Regions from separate parts of the Enterobacter sp. K510 genome, predicted to be linked through region 1. Evidence: predicted binding sites of a transcription regulator. Region 1 holds the regulator's gene; each other region holds the start of a gene.
What was found. Region 1 encodes CRP, which controls carbon source genes, mostly activating them, when cyclic AMP is high. Its sites were predicted from a motif close to ATGTGANNNNNNTCACAT; they were not measured.

Region 1 (6,972 bases):
ATCGACGAGGGCATGGCGCGTTTTGCGCAGGCCGTCGCGAAAATCGTCCACGGATAACCCTGTTGCCCGGTGGCGCTGCGCTTGCACGGGCCTGCAAACTTAAGATTTACCCCGCAGGCGTCTGCTCAGCCAGATGCCGTGATGCGGGCGCTGACGCCATGCCACCGACGAAATGGTGTGCATGGTGTTCAGATGCCCGATAACACGTTGCAGATGCTGTTCCAGCGTGCTCATCGGGCCCTGGGTTAAGGTCTCCGGCGCTTCCAGAATATTGGCATCCCCCGAGCCTGCCGGCCCGTCATATTCCAGACGCTGCTGGCAACGCTGAAGCGCAATTTCACAGGATTCCAGATAACGTTGCGCCAGATCCGGCGTCAGCATGGTGTGCTCGCGCGCCAGGGTGGTCATCGCGTTAATGTGCTCGACGATAAACTGGCTGTGCGTCACCCAGAGTTTCATATCTTCCAGATAGTGAGTGTTAAAGCCCGGCTCCTGCATCGCCTGATTGAGCGAGTTAAACAGCGTATTGTGTGCCTGATTGACGCGCATGCGCTGGTACGCCAGCGGCGTGGGCTGCGGATCGTCGCTGAGGATCAGGCGGATGGCCTCCTGGTCCGCCTCCAGCGCGTCGTGGGCGTTCTGCCGCAACAGCCCGCTCTGCCACTGTGGCCACAGCCAGACCATGCCGCCAAAGGCGATCAGACAGCCAATCAGCGTATCGATAAGCCTGGCGACAATAAACTGGTCGCCGCTCAGCGTCAGCAGCTGTAACGAATACACCGCGGTGATGGTGAAGCCCACCGTCGCCCAGCCATAATTCTTGCGGATGATCAGATAGCTAACTAGCGTCACCACCAGCATACCGAGCAGCGTATAGCCCTCAGGTACGTGAAAATGCAGCGTGATACCGGCAATAATCAGCCCCGCCATGGTGCCCGCCGCCCGGTGCTGAATACGCACCCGCGTCGCGCCATAGCCGTTTTGCGTCACCAGCAGCACCGTCATGAGGATCCAGTACGGCTTGGGCAGATGCAGCGCGATCCCCATCAGGCTGGCGATGGCGAGCATCACGGCAATGCGCGCCGCATTGCGCAGTGCCGGAGATTTAAACGACAGATAGCTTTTGAGCGCCGGGATCAGCGGCTGGCGGCGCTGCTTATCCTCCATCAGATCGCGCACGTACAGCGGGCGTTGCGTGCGCAGTACCCGGGCGATACGGCTGAAGTGCCAGGCGCAGAACTGGCCGACCGGGTTATCCGGATGCTGGCGGGCGATTTTTTCCAGCGCGCCGACCTGCTTATCCATGTTAAAGCGTTCGGGAAAACGGTGATAAAGAATGTCGTCCGCCAGTACCCGCAACCGCGCGGCGACCACCTGCGCGCTCCAGCGGATCACCGCTTCAGCGTGACTCTGTTCCACCAGCTTCTGCACTTCCTGCGGCTGGTGCAGGCTGACGGAAATATGCTCCTGTAAATCCAGCGCCACCTGGAATGCCCGCAGCAGACGCTTGTAATCGTTATGCTGATTGGCGGCGAGCATGTGCATTTGCTGGTAACACTGGCTGATCAGATCCACGGCTTTCTGCTGACGCGCCAGCAACGGCGGCAGGGCTTTTTCCGGATCCGCATGCTGGGTCAGCAGACTGTATTTTGCTTCACAGTAATCCGCCAGCTGGCGATAGAGCAGGCTTAAGGATTCGCGCAGCGGCTGTTCACGCCACATCCAGAACCACAGCCAGTTAAACAGCCCGTACCACAGCGTGCCGGAGGCGTAAATCAGCAGCGGCTCCCATACCGGCATATTTCCGGCAAGGCTTAAGGTAAAGATGGCGGCGATCAAAGACGCCGGCAGCAGGCGCGCGTGCAGGGCGCTGATCTCCGCCGTGACGCCAAGCAGCAGCGCCAGCCCGCCGAGGATCAGCGGCAGGGCGATATTCTCCGCCAGCAGTAGCTGCACCGCCAGGCTACAGCCCGCAAACAGCGAGCCGCCCACGATCAGGCGTTTGAAAAAGCGTTTATGGGGGGTATCGAGCCCGGCAATGTTGCAGCAGGCAGGAACGAGTGAAAACAGCAGCCCCTGTTGCAGGTGCCCGAAGGCGAGGCCGATGGCCACAGGGAGACACAACACCAGCGTTTGTCGCAGGGCGTAGTTAATTTCCGGGTGATAGATCAGCCTGCGCCACATGAGAATGCAAACAAAAACGGCGTCTCGCAGATGCAATACGCCGTTTGAGGGGCTTAGCGGGTTCCGTAAACCACAATGGTTTTACCGTGCGCAGAGATCAGGTTTTGATCTTCCAGCATCTTCAGGATGCGGCCGACGGTTTCACGGGAGCAGCCAACGATCTGGCCGATTTCCTGACGGGTGATTTTAATCTGCATACCGTCCGGATGGGTCATGGCGTCCGGCTGTTTGGCCAGGTTCAGCAGCGTCTGCGCGATGCGGCCAGTCACGTCGAGGAAGGCGAGGTTACCCACTTTCTCGGACGTCACCTGCAGGCGGCGCGCCATCTGGGAAGACAGGCGCATCAGAATATCCGGGTTCACCTGGATAAGCTGACGGAATTTTTTATACGAGATTTCTGCCACTTCACAAGCGGTTTTAGCACGTACCCAGGCACTGCGCTCCTGACCTTCTTCAAACAGGCCCAGTTCACCGATAAAATCTCCCTGGTTGAGGTAAGAGAGGATCATCTCTTTACCTTCTTCATCCTTGATGAGCACTGCCACTGAGCCTTTAACGATGTAATACAACGTTTCCGCTTTTTCACCCTGGTGAATCAGCGTGCTCTTCGACGGGTACTTATGAATATGGCAATGAGACAAGAACCATTCGAGAGTCGGGTCTGTTTGCGGTTTGCCAAGCACCATGCGCGGTTATCCTCTGTTATAAGCTGGCTCCAGAGCCAGGATGAACACTCTGCCTCTGGGGTTGCAATCATATGCTTCCCTGTTCCCGGGAAGTGGCCGTTCGAAAATCCAGCCTTTAATGTTTGATGTCGTCTGCATACATGTGCAACGTCAATGTATCACTGTAGCAGCCAGAATGTTTTAGCATAGCTTTTGCTGTGTGTCTCCTGGTGTCTCGCTTCAGCATGATGCAGGTCGCCTTCCGTTGCGAGAATTGTTATGTGCGCGTAATCTGAAGGGAAATTTACCGCGCCGGAGCGAATAAAATGCAAGCAAGAGTCAAATGGGTAGAAGGTTTAACGTTCATGGGCGAGTCCGCTTCAGGCCACCAGATCCTGATGGACGGCAACTCAGGCGATAAAGCGCCAAGCCCGATGGAGATGGTGCTGATGGCCGCCGGGGGATGCAGCGCCATTGACGTGGTATCCATTCTGCAAAAAGGGCGTCACGATGTGACGGATTGCGAAGTCAAACTGACCTCCGAGCGCCGTGAAGAGGCGCCGCGCCTGTTCACGCACATCAATCTGCACTTTATCGTCACCGGCAAAGCGCTGAAAGAAGCGGCGGTCTCCCGCGCGGTGGATCTGTCGGCAGAGAAGTATTGCTCGGTGGCGCTGATGCTGGAAAAAGCCGCCAATATCACCCATTCGTTTGAGGTGATTGAGGGGTGATTTTTGGTGCGCGTCGGGTGGCGCTGCGCTAACCCTGCCGGATGGCGCTACGCTTATCCGACCTACAAAAGCTTAATCTGTAGGCCGGATAAGGCGTTCACGCCGCCATCCGGCACACAAAAATCACTCGATTTTCTTGCCTTCCATCAGCCGCTGCACCAGCGGCAGCATGATCAGCTCCATCGCCAGCCCCATTTTTCCGCCCGGCACCACTAATGTATTGATGTGGGAAATGAATGAGCCCTGCAACATCGCCAGCAGCCAGGGAAAATCGATGCCTTCCAGATTACGGAAATGGATCACCACAAAGCTTTCGTCCAGCGACGGGATCGCTTTCGCGGCGAAGGGGTTGGAAGTATCCACGGTCGGCACGCGCTGGAAGTTAATGTGCGTGCGGGAAAACTGCGGCGTAATAAAGTTGATGTAGTCTTCCATCGACCGCACCACCGAATCCATCACCGTTTCCCGTGAATGCCCGCGCTCGCTGGTATCGCGCACCAGCTTCTGGATCCACTCCAGGTTAATGATCGGCACCACGCCGACCAGCAGATCCACATGGCGCGACACGTCCTGCTGTGGCGTCACCACGCCGCCGTGCAGCCCTTCATAAAACAGCACGTCGGTAGGTTCAGGTAGTGGTTGCCACGGCGTGAAGGTGCCCGGCACCTGATTCCAGGGCACCGCTTCATCATAGGTATGGAGATATTTGCGCGACTGGCCGGTGCCGGTCAGCCCGTACTCGATAAAAGTCTGCTCCAGCAGCCCGAAGTCATTTGCTTCCGGGCCGAAATAGCTGATATGCCGTCCGGCATCGCGCGCTTTACGGATCGCCATGTCCATTTCCGGGCGCGTGTAACGGTGAAAGCTGTCGCCTTCCACTTCTGCGGCGCGCAGATCCAGTTGCGCGAAAATCTTACGAAACGCGAGGCTGGTGGTGGTGGTTCCGGCTCCGCTGGAACCCGTTACGGCAATCACCGGATGTTTGGCAGACATAGCAACGCTCCCTAAAACTGGTTTTATTCGCGAAACTGCTTCTTCGGCATGATGTTCACCGTTTCATGCAGTTCAGACCACACCAGCACCGCTTCTCCGGTTTGCAGCTGGCGCTTAACGTCGGCGACCTTTTGTTCAAGTGAACGCTCATGTTCACCATAATCGGTGCCTTCACGCAAGACAAAGCTCTCGATCAGGCTGTCGAGCGTCTCTGTTGCCAGATCCTGCCAGGGGATAATCATTTACGCCTCCAGATATGTTGTCAGCCAGTCGGGAATGCGCTTTTCCAGCCACATTTCCGGGCGGCGCAGCGTCCCGCCCACAAAGCCCACGTGCCCGCCATGTTCCGTCAACTGATACTCCACGTTGGGCGGTAAATAACCCGCTGCCGGAATAACATTATGATCCATAAATGGATCGTCTTTGGCGTGAATGATGAGCGTCGGCTTGCGAATGCTCGGCAACACCGGCATGGCGCTGCACTGACGATAATAGTCGATGGCGTCGGTAAAGCCGTGAATACGCGCGGTGATCAGATCGTCAAAATCCCGGATGCGGCGCATACGACGCAGGCGGGCAAGATCCACCGGCAGTGAATCCGGATACGCCTTCAGCTTACGCATCGCGTTGCCCTTTAACAGGTTCAGCAAATAGTGCTGATAAAAGCGCGAAAAGCCTTTATCCATATGATAGCTACAGGCTTCCAGCACCAGCGGAGCCGATACGATCACCGCAGCATTGAGCGGCAGATCGGGTTCATTTTGGCCCAGCAGACAGCCGAGCATATTACCGCCGAGGGAAAAACCCACCGCTGCCGTGGGCGCTGCGCCAAACTCTCGCTGTAACCAGTGTAAAAACCAGGTGCCGTCTTCCGTTTCCCCGGAGTGGTAAATGCGCTTCAGGCGATTGGGTTCGCCGCTACAGCCGCGAAAGTGCATCACCACGCCGAGCCAGCCGCGCGCGCGGGCGGCGTTGATCAGGCCGTGAGCGTACGGGCTGTGCAGGCTGCCTTCCAGACCGTGAAACACCACCAGCCTGGGCTTATGTTTGGCCGCATGCGGATCTTCGCTCCAGGCGAGATCGACAAAATCGCCATCCGGCAGCTCAAGGCGCTGCCACTGGGGCGTGAACTGGAGCCGACGGCGAATCAGGCGCGGCAGCATGGTTTGCAGGTGGGGATTGGCTGCGCCGGCCAGTGGGCGAAATGCAAGGCTGTCAGCGGCAGTATCCGGGATCTCTAAGGGCGTTATTTGAGCCATAATCGTGCGATGTGTTCTTAAAAGTCTGCCGACTACTATACCTGTTAAACCCCGCTGCTGCGGATGAAATTGCGTTTCCGGCCCTGATGCGTTGCCTGCCATAGATACTTTTTGCGTTGCTTTTCCTGATCTCCATCACAGATTGTCACTTTGATTATTACTCTCAGGCTAATGATTAAGCACAGGGCTTAATTGATGACTTTCTCACCAGAGCGCACACTTAGTGCAGTGTTAAGCAAATCAAAATGATGTGCTGAATCAGGAGGTTAATAATGTTATCTGGGCAAACGCCTGCACGGGTATGGAACACACGACGTACCGAGAAACAGCGTCGTCTGGCTTCTGTCCCGGTAGAAGGCAAAGTGCTGCCGACCGACGACCTGGTCGCCATGCTGGAAAAACTTATCGCACCCGGCGACAAAGTGGTGCTGGAAGGCAATAACCAAAAACAGGCGGATTTTCTTTCCCGCTCCCTTGCGCAAGTCAGCCCGCAAAAAGTGCACGATCTGCACATGATCATGCCAAGCGTTGGCCGCAGCGAACACCTCGATATTTTTGAAAAGGGCATCGCCCGTAAGCTCGACTTCTCGTTCTCCGGTACGCAAAGCCTGCGCATTTCGCAGCTGCTGGAAGACGGTCAGCTGGAAATCGGCGCGATCCACACTTACATCGAACTCTATTCCCGTCTGTATGTTGACCTGTCGCCGAACGTGGCGCTGATCGCCGGTTTCAAAGCTGACCGCAAAGGTAACCTGTACACCGGGCCGAGCACCGAGGATACCCCGGCGCTGGTGGAAGCCGCGGCGTTCCGCGACGGTATCGTCATCGCGCAGGTTAACGAACTGGTGGATGACGAATGCGATTTACCGCGTGTCGACATCCCCGGTTCATGGATCGACTACGTGGTGGTGGCGGACAAACCTTTCTTTATTGAACCGCTGTTTACCCGCGATCCGCGCCTCATCAAACAGGAACACATCCTGATGGCGATGATGGCGATCAAAGGCATTTACGCCGAGCATCAGGTGCAGTCGCTGAACCACGGTATCGGCTTTAATACCGCCGCCATCGAACTGCTGCTGCCCACCTACGGCGAACAGCTGGGGCTGAAAGGCAAAATCTGTAAACACTGGACGCTGA
Region 2 (6,972 bases), on a different contig from region 1:
TTTGCTATCAGTCATTGCTCGCTCCTTCGTTAACACCCATATAAAACGGGCGTAACATGATAGCTAACTAGTGACGGGGATGCACGGCTATAAATCCCTGCCCCGCAGAAGGGGCAGAGGAAGGGTTATTTCACGTAGGCAAGCAGGCTCAGGGAATCACGCGCCAGCGCTTTGCATTTTTTATCCGTGGCGATGCCAATGCCGCTGAGGTCGCGGTAGCTGTCTTCCCCCAGCGCTTTCATGTCAAAGCTCTCGTAGTTGCTCAGATCCCACTGATTCTGCTGGGCGAAAAAGACCAGCGCGCGACGGATCTGACCGTTCGGTAAATTCTGGTAGCCACAGTCGTTTTTCAGGAATACAAACACCGCCGTTAAATCGGCCATGTCTTCGGCTTCTGACTCACTGAGTGCATAACTATTTGCTGATACAGCCAGCAGGCTGGCGAACGTAATTGTTCTGAAAAACGTCTTCATTATTTCTACCGGAACATCGAGGAAATTTAACGTTAGCATACTTGGGGGCAGGGCGACGATCTTTATTATTAGAGGTTCGCTTGACCTTACCGCAAGGGCAGGGTTTATGCTCAAAAGCTCGCCAGGCTTTAAAAAGGGAATAAAGATGCAACGTCGTGATTTTATAAAATACTCCGCTGCGCTGGGCGCGATGAGCGTGCTATCGGGATGGTCGAAAGCGGCCTTTGCCGCCGCGCCGCAAGCTCTGCCAATCCCGGCGCTGCTGACGCCGGACGCGCAGAGCCGCATTCAGTTACGGGCGCAGGCTGGCACCACCGCCTTCGCCGGGAAAAACGCCGCCACCTGGGGCTACAACGGCAATCTGCTTGGTCCGGCGATCAAACTGCGCCAGGGTAAGGCGGTGACCATTGAGATCAACAACCGGCTGGCGGAAGAAACGACGGTTCACTGGCATGGCCTGGAAGTGCCGGGCGAGGTGGATGGCGGACCGCAGGGCATTATCAAGCCCGGCGGCCAGCGTACCGTCAGCTTTACCCCCAGCCAGCGCGCGGCCACCTGCTGGTTCCATCCTCATCAGCACGCAAAAACCGGTCATCAGGTGGCGATGGGGCTGGCCGGGCTGGTGCTGATCGAAGATGACGAGAGCCGCATGCTGCGTCTGCCGCAACAGTGGGGTATTGATGACGTTCCGGTGATCGTACAGGACAAGCGTTTTAACGCCGACGGGCAGATCGACTATCAGCTGGACATCATGAGCGCGGCCGTCGGCTGGTTTGGCGATACGCTGCTCGCCAATGGCGCGATCTATCCCCGGCATGCCGCCCCACGCGGCTGGCTGCGTCTGCGTCTGCTGAACGGCTGCAACGCCCGTTCGCTCAACTTCGCCACCAGCGATAAGCGCCCGCTTTATGTGATTGCCAGTGATGGCGGCCTGCTGGCGGAGCCGGTAAAAGTTGCCGAACTGCCGATGCTGCCGGGGGAGCGTTTTGAAGTGCTGGTGGAGACGCGCGACGGGAAAGACTTCGACCTGATCACCCTGCCGGTGAGTCAGATGGGCATGGCGGTCGCGCCTTTCGACAAGCCGCAGCCGGTGCTGCATATTCAGCCGCTGACCGTTGTGGCGTCCGGCGAGCTGCCGGATACCCTCGCGACCATGCCATCGCTGCCGCCGCTGGATGGCCTGACGCAGCGCACGCTCCAGCTGTCGATGGATCCAATGCTCGATATGATGGGAATGCAGGCGCTGCAGAAAAAATATGGCGATCAGGCGATGACCGGCATGGCGGGGCACATGAGTCATGGCGGGATGGATCACGGCAGTATGGATCACGGCGGCATGAACCATGGCGGGCAGGGCGTTGATTTCCGCCATGGCAATATGATCAACGGTAAAGCCTTCGACATGAACACCCCGGCCTTTGCCGCGGCGAAAGGGCAGTACGAGCGCTGGGTGATTTCCGGGGAAGGGGACATGATGCTGCATCCGTTCCATATCCACGGCACGCAGTTCCGTATTCTGTCAGAGAACGGCAAGCCGCCCGCGGCGCATCGCGCAGGCTGGAAAGACATCGTCAACGTATTTGGCGCGCGCAGCGAAGTGCTGGTGAAGTTTGACTATGACGCTCCGAAAGCGCAGGCCTATATGGCGCACTGTCATCTGCTCGAGCATGAAGATACCGGGATGATGCTTGGGTTTACGGTATAGTTTCACCCTCACCCCGGCCCTCTCCCTGAGGGAGAGGGTGGGAAGTCCCCTCTCCCATGGGGAGAGGGTTAGGGTGAGGGGAAAATCAGCTAACGCTTACTTCGCCTCATCCGGCAGCGCATAGGCAACAATATAGTCGCCCATTTTGGTGCCAAACGAACCGTGACCACCGGCGGAAATGACCACATACTGCTTGCCATTCACTTCATAGGTCATCGGCGTCGCCTGACCACCCGCCGGCAGACGGCCCTGCCACAGTTTCTCACCGTTGCTCATGTTGTAAGCGCGCAGGTAGTTATCGGCGGTAGCGGCGATAAACAGCACGTTACCGGCGGTGGAAATCGGACCGCCCAGCATCGGCATACCCATATTGAACGGCACCGGGATCGGCATCGGGAACGGCAGGCTGTCCTGCGGCGTACCAATACGTTTTTTCCACACTACGTCGTTGGTTTTCAGATCCAGCGCGGAGATATAACCCCAGGCAGGCTGTTTACACGGCAGACCAAACGGCGACAGGAACGGGTTCAGCGTCACGCCATACGGCACGCCGTACTGCGGCTGGATCCCGGCTTCGGTACCGCTGCCTTTCGCGTCTTTCGGCTGTTCCATCGGATTGCCCGGACCGCGCGGCATCAGTTTGGAAACAAACGGCAGCGCCATCGGGTTAGCAATCGCCACCTGACGGTTCGGATCGACGGAAATACCGCCCCACTCGAACATACCGAGGTTACCCGGGAACACCAGCGTGCCCTGCTCGGACGGCGGGGTGAAGATGCCTTCATAGCGCAGCTGATGGAACATAACGCGACAGACCAGCTGGTCAAACATGGTCGCGCCCCACATATCCGCACCGGTCAGATCTTTCTTCGGACGGAAGCTCAGCTCAGAGAACGGCTGGGTTTTGGTAACGTAATCGCCTTTCGCCGCGCCCTGCGGAACCGGTTTTTCCGGTGCCGGGACAACCGGCTCGCCATTACGACGATCCAGCACGAAGATGTTACCGGTTTTCGCCGGCGCGTAGATCACCGGTACGGTTTTACCGTTAACGGTAATATCCGCCAGCGTCGGCTGGGCCGGTAAATCCATATCCCACAGATCGTGGTGAACGGTCTGATAGCTCCAGGCCAGTTTACCGGTGGTGGCATTCAGCGCCAGCACGGAACTGGCATAACGCTCCTGCTCCGGCGTACGGTTGCCGCCCCAGATATCCGGGGTGCTCACGCCCATCGGCAGATAAACCAGATCCAGCTTGGCGTCATAGGCCGCCGGGGCCCAGGAGTTCGGCGAGTTAAAGGTGAAGCTGTGTTCGTCAGACGGGATAGCGTTCGGATCTTTCGCGCCCGGATCGAAGGCCCACAGCAGTTTACCGGTGTTCACATCAAAACCACGGATCACGCCGGAGGTTTCGCGGGTGGAGAAGTTATCGGTGACGGAACCGGCAATCACGATAGTTTTATCGGTAATGATCGGCGGCGAAGTCGGCTCGTACAGACCCGGCGTGGTATCCGGCATGTTGGTTTGCAGGTTCAGAATACCTTTGTTGGCAAAGGTTTCGCACAGCTTACCGTTATCGGCGTTGATGGCGAACAGACGGCCATCGTTCACCGGCAACATGATGCGGCGCGGACAGTCAGCGATCACTTCCGGGCTGGCATTGTCGGCGCGCGCTTCGTGGTAAGAAACACCACGGCAGGTAACGTGCTGGAACGAGGTATTAGTATTCAGCTGCGGATCAAAGTGCCACTTCTCTTTACCGGTCGCTGCGTCCAGCGCAAACAGACGCTGGTGCGCGGTGCAGAGATACAGCATGTTGCCGACTTTAATCGGCGTCACTTCGTTGGTCAGTTCACCCGGATCGTTAGGCTGTTTCAGATCGCCGGTGCGGAACACCCAGGCTTCTTTCAGATCTTTAACGTTATCGACGTTGATCTGCTTCAGCGGGGAGTAACGCTGGCCTTCCTGATTACGGCCATAGGCTGGCCAGTCGGCGTCGGCCACCTGGGAAATCGGCTCTGCCGGCGTGGCGTCGGCGCTCAGGGTGCCGTTCACTTCCTGCGGATCGTTAAAGCCTGCCCAGGTCAGCATCGCGCCGCTAACCAGCAGCGCCACAACCAGCGCCGCTACTGCGCCGCGGGAAGGTACCAGCAGACGACGCCAGACGAACGGCAGGATCAGCCAGATACCGAAGAAGACCAGAATATCGCTGCGTGGGGTTAAGGCCCAGAAGTCAAAGCCGACTTCCCCTACGCCCCAAATCATCGTACCCAGTAACAGTGCGGCGTAGACCCACAGCGCTGAGCGCTTGCTGCGCCACAGCAGCCAGGTGACGGCGAGCATCACCAGCCCGGCGACAGGGTAGTACCAGGAGCCGCCAATCGCGACCAGCCATGCGCCCCCGATAAGCAGGTATAGTCCGCAGAAAGCGGCGAACAGCGCGGTGATCGTCACGAGTGTGCGTGACGGATGCGGTTTATTTTCTGCCATAAAAGACACTCATCTCATTTTGTTAATATTTTGGAAGCAATTAATTATAGGATTTAACAAGTGTGACAGTCATCACAATTCTGGCTTTTATTATCTCGTCCCCCGGCCGGGGGCATTTACTGGTATACTGACGCGCTTATGAATTGATGCCGGACGATACGCTATCCGCATTGAGTGATTGTTTTTTAAATCATACGGTTAGAGAAATGAAACATACTGTTGAAGTGATGATCCCGGAAGCCGAGATCAAAGCGCGCATTACCGAACTGGGTCGTCAAATCACTGAGCACTATAAGGACAGCGGCAGCGAGATGGTGCTGGTGGGCCTGTTACGCGGCTCGTTTATGTTTATGGCGGATCTGTGTCGTGAAGTGCAGGTGCCTCATGAAGTCGATTTTATGACCGCCTCCAGCTACGGCAGCGGCATGTCCACCACGCGCGACGTAAAAATTCTCAAAGACCTGGATGAAGATATCCGCGGTAAAGACGTGCTGATTGTCGAAGACATTATCGACTCCGGCAACACGCTGTCGAAAGTGCGCGAGATCCTGAGCCTGCGCGAGCCAAAATCCCTGGCGATTTGTACCCTGCTGGATAAACCGTCCCGCCGTGAAGTGACGGTGCCGGTGGAATTTGTCGGTTTCTCGATCCCGGATGAGTTCGTGGTGGGTTACGGCATTGATTACGCCCAGCGCTATCGTCATCTGCCGTACATCGGCAAAGTGGTGATGCAGGACGAGTAAGCGTAAAAAAGCCCGGTGGCGCTACGCTTACCGGGCCTACATGTCAGTTCGTCGTTACGTAGGCCGGGTAAGGCGAAGCCGCCACCCGGCATAAAAACATAACGAATCTTATTTGTGATTAATGTGCTTCTGGCTAATGTTGGACAGCCCCTGGCGGTAACGCGATTCCAGCGTGTCGCGGTTGGTGGCGGTTACTTCCAGATCGCGCAGCAGACCGTCGTGAATACCGTACGCCCAGCCGTGAATGGTCACGTTCTGGCCGCGCTTCCACGCTGACTGCATGATGGTTGAGTGGCCCAGGTTATACACCTGCTCCATCACGTTCAGCTCACACAGGGTATCCAGACGACGCTCTTCCGGCATTTCGTTAAGCAGTGCGCTATGTTTAAACCAGATGTCACGGATGTGCAGCAGCCAGTTGTTGATCAGGCCCAGTTCCGGGTTTTCCACCGCCGCCTGCACACCGCCGCAGCCGTAGTGACCGCAGATGATGATGTGCTCAACTTCCAGCACATCCACCGCGTACTGGACGACCGACAGGCAGTTCAGATCGGTGTGGATCACCAGGTTGGCAACGTTTCGGTGAACAAATAACTCACCGGGTTCAAGACCGGTCAGGCGCTCAGCCGGAACGCGGCTGTCTGAACAGCCAATCCATAAAAAGCGCGGTTTCTGTGCCTGTGCTAATGTCTCAAAAAATCCCGGATCCTCTTCGACCAGCATTTTTGACCATAGTGCATTGTTACTAATGAGAGTATCTATGTCTTTCATTGAGGTTAACGACCTGTAACCAAGTAATAGCGTTGAGCTAATATAGGTCAACTCCATTTTTTTTTAAACCACACATAGAGTGTAAGAAAAAAGGTAAGAAAGCAGTCATGACCATTGCACTGGAGCTTGAGCAGCTTAAAAAAACCTACCCGGGCGGCGTTCAGGCGCTGCGGGGTATTGATTTACAAGTAGAAGCAGGGGATTTCTATGCGCTACTCGGGCCAAACGGCGCCGGTAAGTCAACCACCATCGGTATTATCAGTTCGCTGGTAAATAAATCTTCCGGACGGGTCAGCGTCTTTGGTTACGACCTTGAAAAAGATGTCGTCAACGCCAAACGCCAGCTCGGTCTGGTACCGCAGGAGTTCAACTTTAACCCGTTTGAAACCGTGCAGCAGATCGTGGTGAACCAGGCCGGTTATTACGGCGTTGAGCGTGCCGAAGCGCTAGCACGCAGCGAAAAATATTTAAAGCAGCTGGATCTGTGGGAAAAACGCGGCGAACGTGCGCGTATGCTCTCGGGCGGCATGAAGCGTCGTCTGATGATTGCCCGCGCCCTGATGCACGAACCTAAACTGCTGATCCTTGACGAGCCGACTGCGGGCGTTGACATCGAACTGCGTCGCTCCATGTGGGGCTTTCTGAAGGATCTGAATGACAAAGGCACCACCATCATTCTGACCACCCACTATCTGGAAGAAGCGGAGATGCTGTGCCGTAATATCGGCATTATTCAGCACGGGCAACTGGTGGAAAACACCTCCATGAAATCCCTGCTGGCGAAGCTCAAATC
Region 3 (6,972 bases), on a different contig from region 1:
TTAGCGCAACGCCACCCGGCAAAGAAAGCTAATCAATCCAGACGCCGGTGCAGGCAGCGCCCCACCAGCAGGGCGGCGATCAGCAGCAGCGCGATAAACCCGCCCACGCCATTCCAGCCGAAACGATGCCAGAACACGCCGCCCAGCGTGCCCGCCACGCTTGATCCCAGATAATAACTGAACAGATACAGCGACGATGCCTGGCCTTTCGCCCGTCGTGCGCGCGGCCCGATCCAGCTGCTGGCCACCGAATGCGCGGCAAAGAAACCGGCTGAAAACAGCAGCATCCCGGCAAAAATCAGCCATAACGAAGCCAGCAGCGTCAGCAGCACGCCCGCCAGCATAATGGCGGTGGAGCCGAGCATCACCGGGCCGCGCCCGAACCGGCTGGTCAACATGCCTGCCTTCGGGGAACTCCAGGTGCCCGTCAGATAGGCCACCGACAGCAGGCCGACAATCGCCTGGCTGAGATGCCAGGGCGCCTGCATCAGGCGATAGCCAATATAGTTAAACAGCGTGACAAACGCGCCCATCAGCAGAAAACCGGTGACAAACAGCAGCGGCAGGCCGCGATCGCGCCAGTGCAGGCGAAAGTTAATAGCAAGCGTCCTGGGTCGCAAGGGCGTCGGACGAAAGTGGCGCGAGTCCGGCAGAATTTTCCAGAACATCAGCGCCGCCGCCAGCGCAAAGCAGCCAATCACGCCCACGGCGATACGCCAGGAAAAAAAATCGGTAAACACGCCGCTGAGCAGACGGCCGCTCATGCCGCCAATGGAGTTGCCGCTGATGTACAGCCCCATCGAGAACGCCACAAAACTGGGGTGGATCTCCTCTGCAAGCCAGGTCATGCCTACTGCCGCCACGCCGCTTAACGACAGGCCGATCAGCGCGCGCATAATTAAAATGCCGTGCCAGCTGGTCATGACCGTCGAGAGCAGCGTACAGCAGGAGGCCAGCAGCAACGCGGTGACCATCACCGGTTTACGGCCAATGGCATCGGAGAGCGGACCGGTAAACAGCAGACCGATGGCCAGCATGCCGGTGGAAATCGACAGGGAAATACTGCTGCTGGCAGGGGACACGCCGAACTCCTGCGACAGCACCGGCAGGATCGGCTGCACGCAGTAGAGCAGGGCAAAGGTGGCAAGACCGGCGGAAAACATCGCCAGGGTGACGCGTACAAACAGCGCGCTACCGCGTTTAATCCAGGGGGCGGGCCGGGAGAGCGCCTGTACATCGGCATCGCTGGCCGCAGCGATGTCAACAGGGGTTGTATGACTCACAGAACATCCTTAACTTCACATCCCCGTGATTCAGGGTGACGGGTAAGACCACCGCCACAGGGTAGGAAAATGTAAATATTCTGTCTAATATATTAATCCTCTCAAATAATATGTTTAGCGAATGAATATAGAACTACGTCACCTGCGCTATTTTGTCGCCGTCGCCGAAGAGCTGCACTTTGGTCATGCGGCGGCCCGGCTCAATATCTCCCAGCCGCCCCTGAGCCAGCAAATTCAGATCCTGGAACAGCAGGTGGGCGCGCGGCTGCTGGCCCGCACTAATCGCAGCGTGGAACTCACGCCCGCCGGAAAGCAGTTTCTTGCCGATTGTCGGCAGATTTTAAGTCAGGTGGAGGACGCCGCGGCCCGCGCCGCGCGGCTGCACCAGGGGCAGACCGGGGAGCTGCGCATCGGCTTTACCTCCTCTGCGCCCTTTATCAGGCCGGTCTCCGATACGCTGTCGCTGTTTCGCCGCCGCTACCCGGATGTGCATCTGCAAACCCGCGAAATCAATACCCGGGAACAGATAGCGCCGCTGCATGAGGGGACCCTCGACCTGGGGCTGATGCGCAACACCCAGCTGCCGGAGACGCTGGCCTGGCAGGTGATCCTGCGCGAGCCGCTGCTGGCGATGGTGCCGCGTGATCATCCGCTGGCGGCGAAAACCAGCGTAACGCTCAGCGAACTGGCGCGTGAACCTTTTGTCTTCTTCGATCCGCAGGTCGGCACCGGGCTGTATGACGATATCCTCGGGCTGCTGCGTCGCTACGGGCTGACGCCCTTTATTGCGCAGGAAGTCGGGGAGGCGATGACGATCATCGGGCTGGTGGCCGCCGGGCTGGGCGTATCGATCCTGCCCGCCTCCTTTAAACGTGTACAGCTGGACGAAATGCGCTGGCTGCCCATTGCGGAAGCGGATGCGGTGTCGGAGATGTGGCTGGTATGGGCGAAGCATCATGAGCAGGGATCGGCCGCGGCGCGTTTCCGGGAACAGCTGCTGGCGACCATTCAGTAAATTTATTCATCAAAGCAAAGGGTAAAATGTGCGGTAAATCACAAGGCTAATCAAAAATTTGACGGCCTCATTGAACTGCTTCACCATAGCCCACAGATTATTTCGAAGCTCGAAAATAAGGGAGTCTTAGGTGGTTGCTGATAGTCAGCCAGGGCATATTGATCAGATTAAGCAGACCAATGCGGGCGCCGTTTATCGCCTGATTGATCAGCTTGGCCCGGTTTCGCGCATCGATCTTTCACGCCTGGCGCAGCTGGCGCCAGCCAGCATCACCAAAATTGTGCGCGAGATGCTGGAGGCGCATCTGGTGCAGGAGACGGAAATCCAGGAGCCGGGCAGCCGTGGCCGTCCTGCGGTCGGGCTGGTGGTGGAAACCGAAGCCTGGCACTATTTATCGCTGCGTATCAGCCGCGGTGAAATTCATCTGGCGCTGCGCGATCTGAGCAGCAAACTGGTGGTGGAAGAGCAGCAGCCGCTGCCGCTGGTGTCGGATGAACCTTTTATCTCCCGTGTCATTACCCATATCGATCAGTTCTTTATCCGCCATCAGCATCAGCTTGAACGTCTGACCGCTATCGCCATTACTCTGCCCGGGATCATTGATACGGAAAATGGCATCGTCCACCGCATGCCGTTTTATGAGGATGTCAAAGACATGGCGCTGGGCGAAGCGCTGGAAGCGCACACCGGCGTGCCGGTCTACATTCAGCATGACATCAGCGCCTGGACCATGGCCGAGGCGCTGTTTGGCGCCTCCCGCGGCGCGCGTGACGTGATCCAGGTGGTCATCGACCATAACGTGGGCGCGGGGGTGATCACCGATGGCCGCCTGTTGCACGCGGGTAGCAGCAGCCTGGTGGAGATCGGCCACACCCAGGTCGACCCTTACGGCAAGCGCTGTTACTGCGGCAATAATGGCTGTCTGGAAACCATCGCCAGCGTCGACAGCGTGCTGGAGCTGGCGCAGCAGCGCATGAGCCAGTCAATGAGCTCCATGCTGCACGGCAAACCGCTCAGCGTGGAATCCCTGTGTCAGGCCGCGCAGGACGGCGATCTGCTGGCGAAAGACATTATCACCGGCGTCGGCACCAACGTGGGCCGCATCCTGGCGATCATGGTCAATCTGTTTAACCCGCAAAAAATTCTTATCGGTTCGCCGCTGAGCCACGCCGCCGACATCCTGTTTCCGGCCATCAGCGACTGTATCCGCCAGCAATCCCTTCCGGCCTACAGCCGGCATATGGTGGTGGAAAGCACGCAGTTCTCAAATCAGGGGACGATGGCGGGCGCGGCGCTGGTAAAAGACGCGATGTATAACGGTTCTTTATTGATACGTCTGTTGCAGGGTTAACATTTTTCTTACTGACGTAAGAAAAATTGCGCTACCTCAAGCCGACTCCTTACGCCTTAACGTAGACTTCCGCCACTGAATTATTGTTCAGATTAATATTTCCGAAGCATAACGGTGGAGTAAGTGATGCTTAAGCGTTTCTTTATAACGGGTACAGATACCTCAGTCGGGAAGACCGTGGTTTCACGTGCATTGCTGCAGGCGCTGGCTGCCAGTGGCAGAAGCGTGGCAGGGTACAAACCAGTTGCGAAGGGGAGTAAAGAGACGCCGGAAGGAATGCGCAATAAAGATGCGCTGGTACTGCAAAGCGTCTCCAGTATTGATCTGCCTTATGAGGCGTTCAATCCTATTGCCCTGAGCGAAGAAGAGAGCAGCGTGGCGCACAGCTGTCCGATCAGTTACAGCCTGTTAAGCAGCGGCCTCGCGGCCCTTGGCGAACAGGTTGATCATGTGGTGGTGGAAGGCACCGGCGGCTGGCGCAGCCTGATGAACGATCTGCGCCCGCTATCGGAATGGGTGGTGCAGGAGCAACTGCCGGTAGTGATGGTGGTGGGGATCCAGGAAGGTTGCATCAACCATGCGCTGTTAACCGCTCAGGCGATCGCCAGCGATGGTCTGCCGCTGATAGGCTGGGTGGCGAACCGCATCAATCCGGGGCTGGCCCATTACGCCGAAATCATCAACGTGCTGAGCCGCAAAATTCCGGCGCCGCTGATTGGCGAACTTCCTTATCTGCCGCGCGCGGAGCAACGCGAACTGGCGCAGTATATCGATCTGCTGACCTTTAACCGCACGCTGGCGGCGGATCGGGTACTGGCTTAAGCTGGCCTGCCCGGCGGCGCTTTGCTTGCCGGGCCTACTGACTGCCCGGCGGCGCTACGCTTGCCGGGCCTACTGACTGTCGCAATCCCGTAGGCCGGGTAAGCGCAGCGCCACCCGGCAAATTCAGCAGCGCCACCCGGCATTCTTATCAACTGTCGGTATGAATATTTAACGCCCGGCGCGTTCTGCCGGAGCTTAAATAATCGGCGATATAATCCTGCGAAATCTCGCCGTTATAACGACCTTCCTCATCGACAATCGGCATCCAGCTGGTATTGCTCTCATAGAGTTTTGACAGCACCACGCGCAGGTTATCTTCCGCCTTACCGGTGACGCGGAACGGATGCAGCAGTTCCGCGCAGTCGCCGCTGGCGTTACGCGCTTCACGACGCTTCACAAAGCCGAGCGGCTTGCCGTCCACATCCACCACGGTAATGGCGCGAATATCGTTCTCATCCATAATGGCGAAGGCTTCCGCCAGCGGGGTGGATTTACGCACCGTCAGCGTCGGCTGCTGATCGGTAACATCGCCCGCCGACACCAGCAGCAGGCGCTTCAGCGTGCGGTCCTGGCCGACAAACGAACCGACGAATTCATTGGCCGGTTTCGCCAGCAGCTCATCCGGGCTGGCGCACTGCACGATGCGTCCCTGACGGAACACGGCGATACGGTCGCCCAGCTTCAGGGCTTCGTCGATGTCATGGCTGACCAGCATCACCGTCTTTTTCAGCTTACGCTGCATGTCGAGGAACTGCGTCTGGATCACCTCGCGGTTAATCGGGTCGACGGCGCCGAACGGCTCATCCATCAACAGTACCGGCGGATCCGCCGCCAGCGCGCGGATCACGCCGATACGCTGCTGCTGACCGCCGGACATCTCTTTCGGATAGCGGTTAAGGAATTTTTTCGGATCCATCACCACCATATCCATCAGCTCTTCGGCGCGGCTTTTATAACGCGCGCGATCCCAGCCAAGCATGCGCGGAACGACGGTAATGTTCTCCTCAATGGTCATGTTCGGGAACAGACCGATTTGCTGGATCACATAGCCAATGTTGCGGCGCAGGGTGACGGTATCCATGCCGGTGGTGTCTTCGCCGTTAATCAAAATCTTGCCCGCGCTCGGGGCGATCAGCCGGTTGACCATTTTTAGCGTGGTGGTCTTTCCGCAACCGGACGGGCCAAGCAGCACGCACATTTCGCCTTCCGGCACATTCAGGTTGACGTTATCGACAGCTTTAAAGGTCTGGCCGTTTTTCTGTGTAAATTGTTTGGTCAGGTTTTCAAGTTTTATCATTATCGTATTCCTTTCGGTGTCAGGGCGGTCTGCAAACGATGCAGCAGCCAGTCAAGCACAATAGCCAGCACACAAATCATCAACGCGCCGGCAATTAACATACGGATGTCGCTGCCGCCGATGCCGTTCAGCAGGAGCAGGCCGAGGCCGCCCGCGCCAATCACAGCGGCGATGGCCATCACGCCGATATTCATCACGACGGCGGTGCGGATACCGCCGAAAATCACCGGCAACGCCATCGGGATCTCCACCCAGCGCAGACGCTGCCAGAAGGTCATGCCGATACCGCGGCCCGCTTCACGCAGACCGGGCGGCAGACTGTCCAGCGCGGTATGGGTGTTACGCACAATCGGCAGCAGCGAATAGAGAAACACCGCGGTAATGGCGGGCAGCGCGCCTATACCTTGTCCCACCAGCGAAAACACCGGGATCATCAGGCCGAACAGGGCAATCGACGGAATGGTCAGCAGCAGAGTGGCAATGCCAAGCACCGGCGTCGCCAGCCATTTGTACCGTACAATCACTATACCCAGCGGCACGCCAATAATAATCGCCAGCCCGACGGCCAGCAGAACCAGCCACAGGTGCTGGAAGGTCAGGCTCATCAGATAGCCTGCGTTGTCCATCATGTAATGAATCGTATCCATGGGCGCTCCTTACAGCAGGCCTTTTTCATGCAGGAAGTCGCGGGCGACCTGCTGCGGTGTCTGGTGCTCAATATCCACCTTCGCATTCAGCGTGGTGATGGCCTCATTATCCAGCAGACCGGAGAGGGTGTTCAGCGCCTCTTCCAGTCCCGGATTAGCCGCCAGCGTGTCTTTACGCACCACCGGCGTGACAGCGTAACTTGGGAAGAAGCCTTTATCGTCCTTCAGCACTTTCAGATCGAAGCCCTTCACGCGGCCATCGGTGGCATACACCAGACCGGCATCGACAAAGCCATCGCGGATGGCGTTATACACCAGGCCCGGATCCATCTGGCGGATTTGCGGGCGATCCAGTTCCATCTGATAGGCCTGTTGCAGCGGCTTCATGCCGTCGCTGCGCCCGGCGAATTCCAGGTCAAGGCCGAGCATCCAGTTGTTGTCGGGATCGGTTTTGCGGATGTGTTCAATTTTCGCCACCATCTCCGACATGGTGTTGATGTTTTCCGCCTCGGCGCGTTTACGCTGCATGGCGAAGGCATAGGTATTATTCATGTCCG

Region 2: the regulator CRP is predicted to act here: its motif matches at 4,726-4,743, upstream of hpt (hypoxanthine phosphoribosyltransferase).
Region 3: the regulator CRP is predicted to act here: its motif matches at 2,325-2,342, upstream of mlc (sugar metabolism global transcriptional regulator Mlc).

Annotation. Positions count from the first base shown of each region.
Region 1 is NZ_JBNRLQ010000005.1:362,629-369,600, forward strand. Features, by position in the region: gene argD (bifunctional acetylornithine/succinyldiaminopimelate transaminase) at 1-57, shown strand, start outside; gene ACQUTD_RS11420 (YccS/YhfK family putative transporter) at 100-2,184, opposite strand; gene crp (cAMP-activated global transcriptional regulator CRP) at 2,238-2,870, opposite strand; gene ACQUTD_RS11430 (OsmC family protein) at 3,176-3,580, shown strand; gene ACQUTD_RS11435 (phosphoribulokinase) at 3,704-4,573, opposite strand; gene ACQUTD_RS11440 (YheU family protein) at 4,597-4,815, opposite strand; gene ACQUTD_RS11445 (hydrolase) at 4,816-5,832, opposite strand; gene mdcA (malonate decarboxylase subunit alpha) at 6,105-6,972, shown strand, end outside.
Region 2 is NZ_JBNRLQ010000006.1:73,148-80,119, reverse strand. Features, by position in the region: gene speE (polyamine aminopropyltransferase) at 1-15, opposite strand, end outside; gene ACQUTD_RS11920 (YacC family pilotin-like protein) at 126-473, opposite strand; gene cueO (multicopper oxidase CueO) at 619-2,178, shown strand; gene ACQUTD_RS11910 (membrane-bound PQQ-dependent dehydrogenase, glucose/quinate/shikimate family) at 2,275-4,665, opposite strand; gene hpt (hypoxanthine phosphoribosyltransferase) at 4,872-5,408, shown strand; gene can (carbonate dehydratase) at 5,517-6,179, opposite strand; gene ACQUTD_RS11895 (ATP-binding cassette domain-containing protein) at 6,287-6,972, shown strand, end outside.
Region 3 is NZ_JBNRLQ010000004.1:380,025-386,996, forward strand. Features, by position in the region: gene ACQUTD_RS09675 (MFS transporter) at 33-1,283, opposite strand; gene ACQUTD_RS09680 (LysR family transcriptional regulator) at 1,405-2,298, shown strand; gene mlc (sugar metabolism global transcriptional regulator Mlc) at 2,429-3,649, shown strand; gene bioD (dethiobiotin synthase) at 3,776-4,471, shown strand; gene osmV (osmoprotectant ABC transporter ATP-binding protein OsmV) at 4,620-5,768, opposite strand; gene osmW (osmoprotectant ABC transporter permease OsmW) at 5,768-6,415, opposite strand; gene osmX (osmoprotectant ABC transporter substrate-binding protein OsmX) at 6,425-6,972, opposite strand, start outside.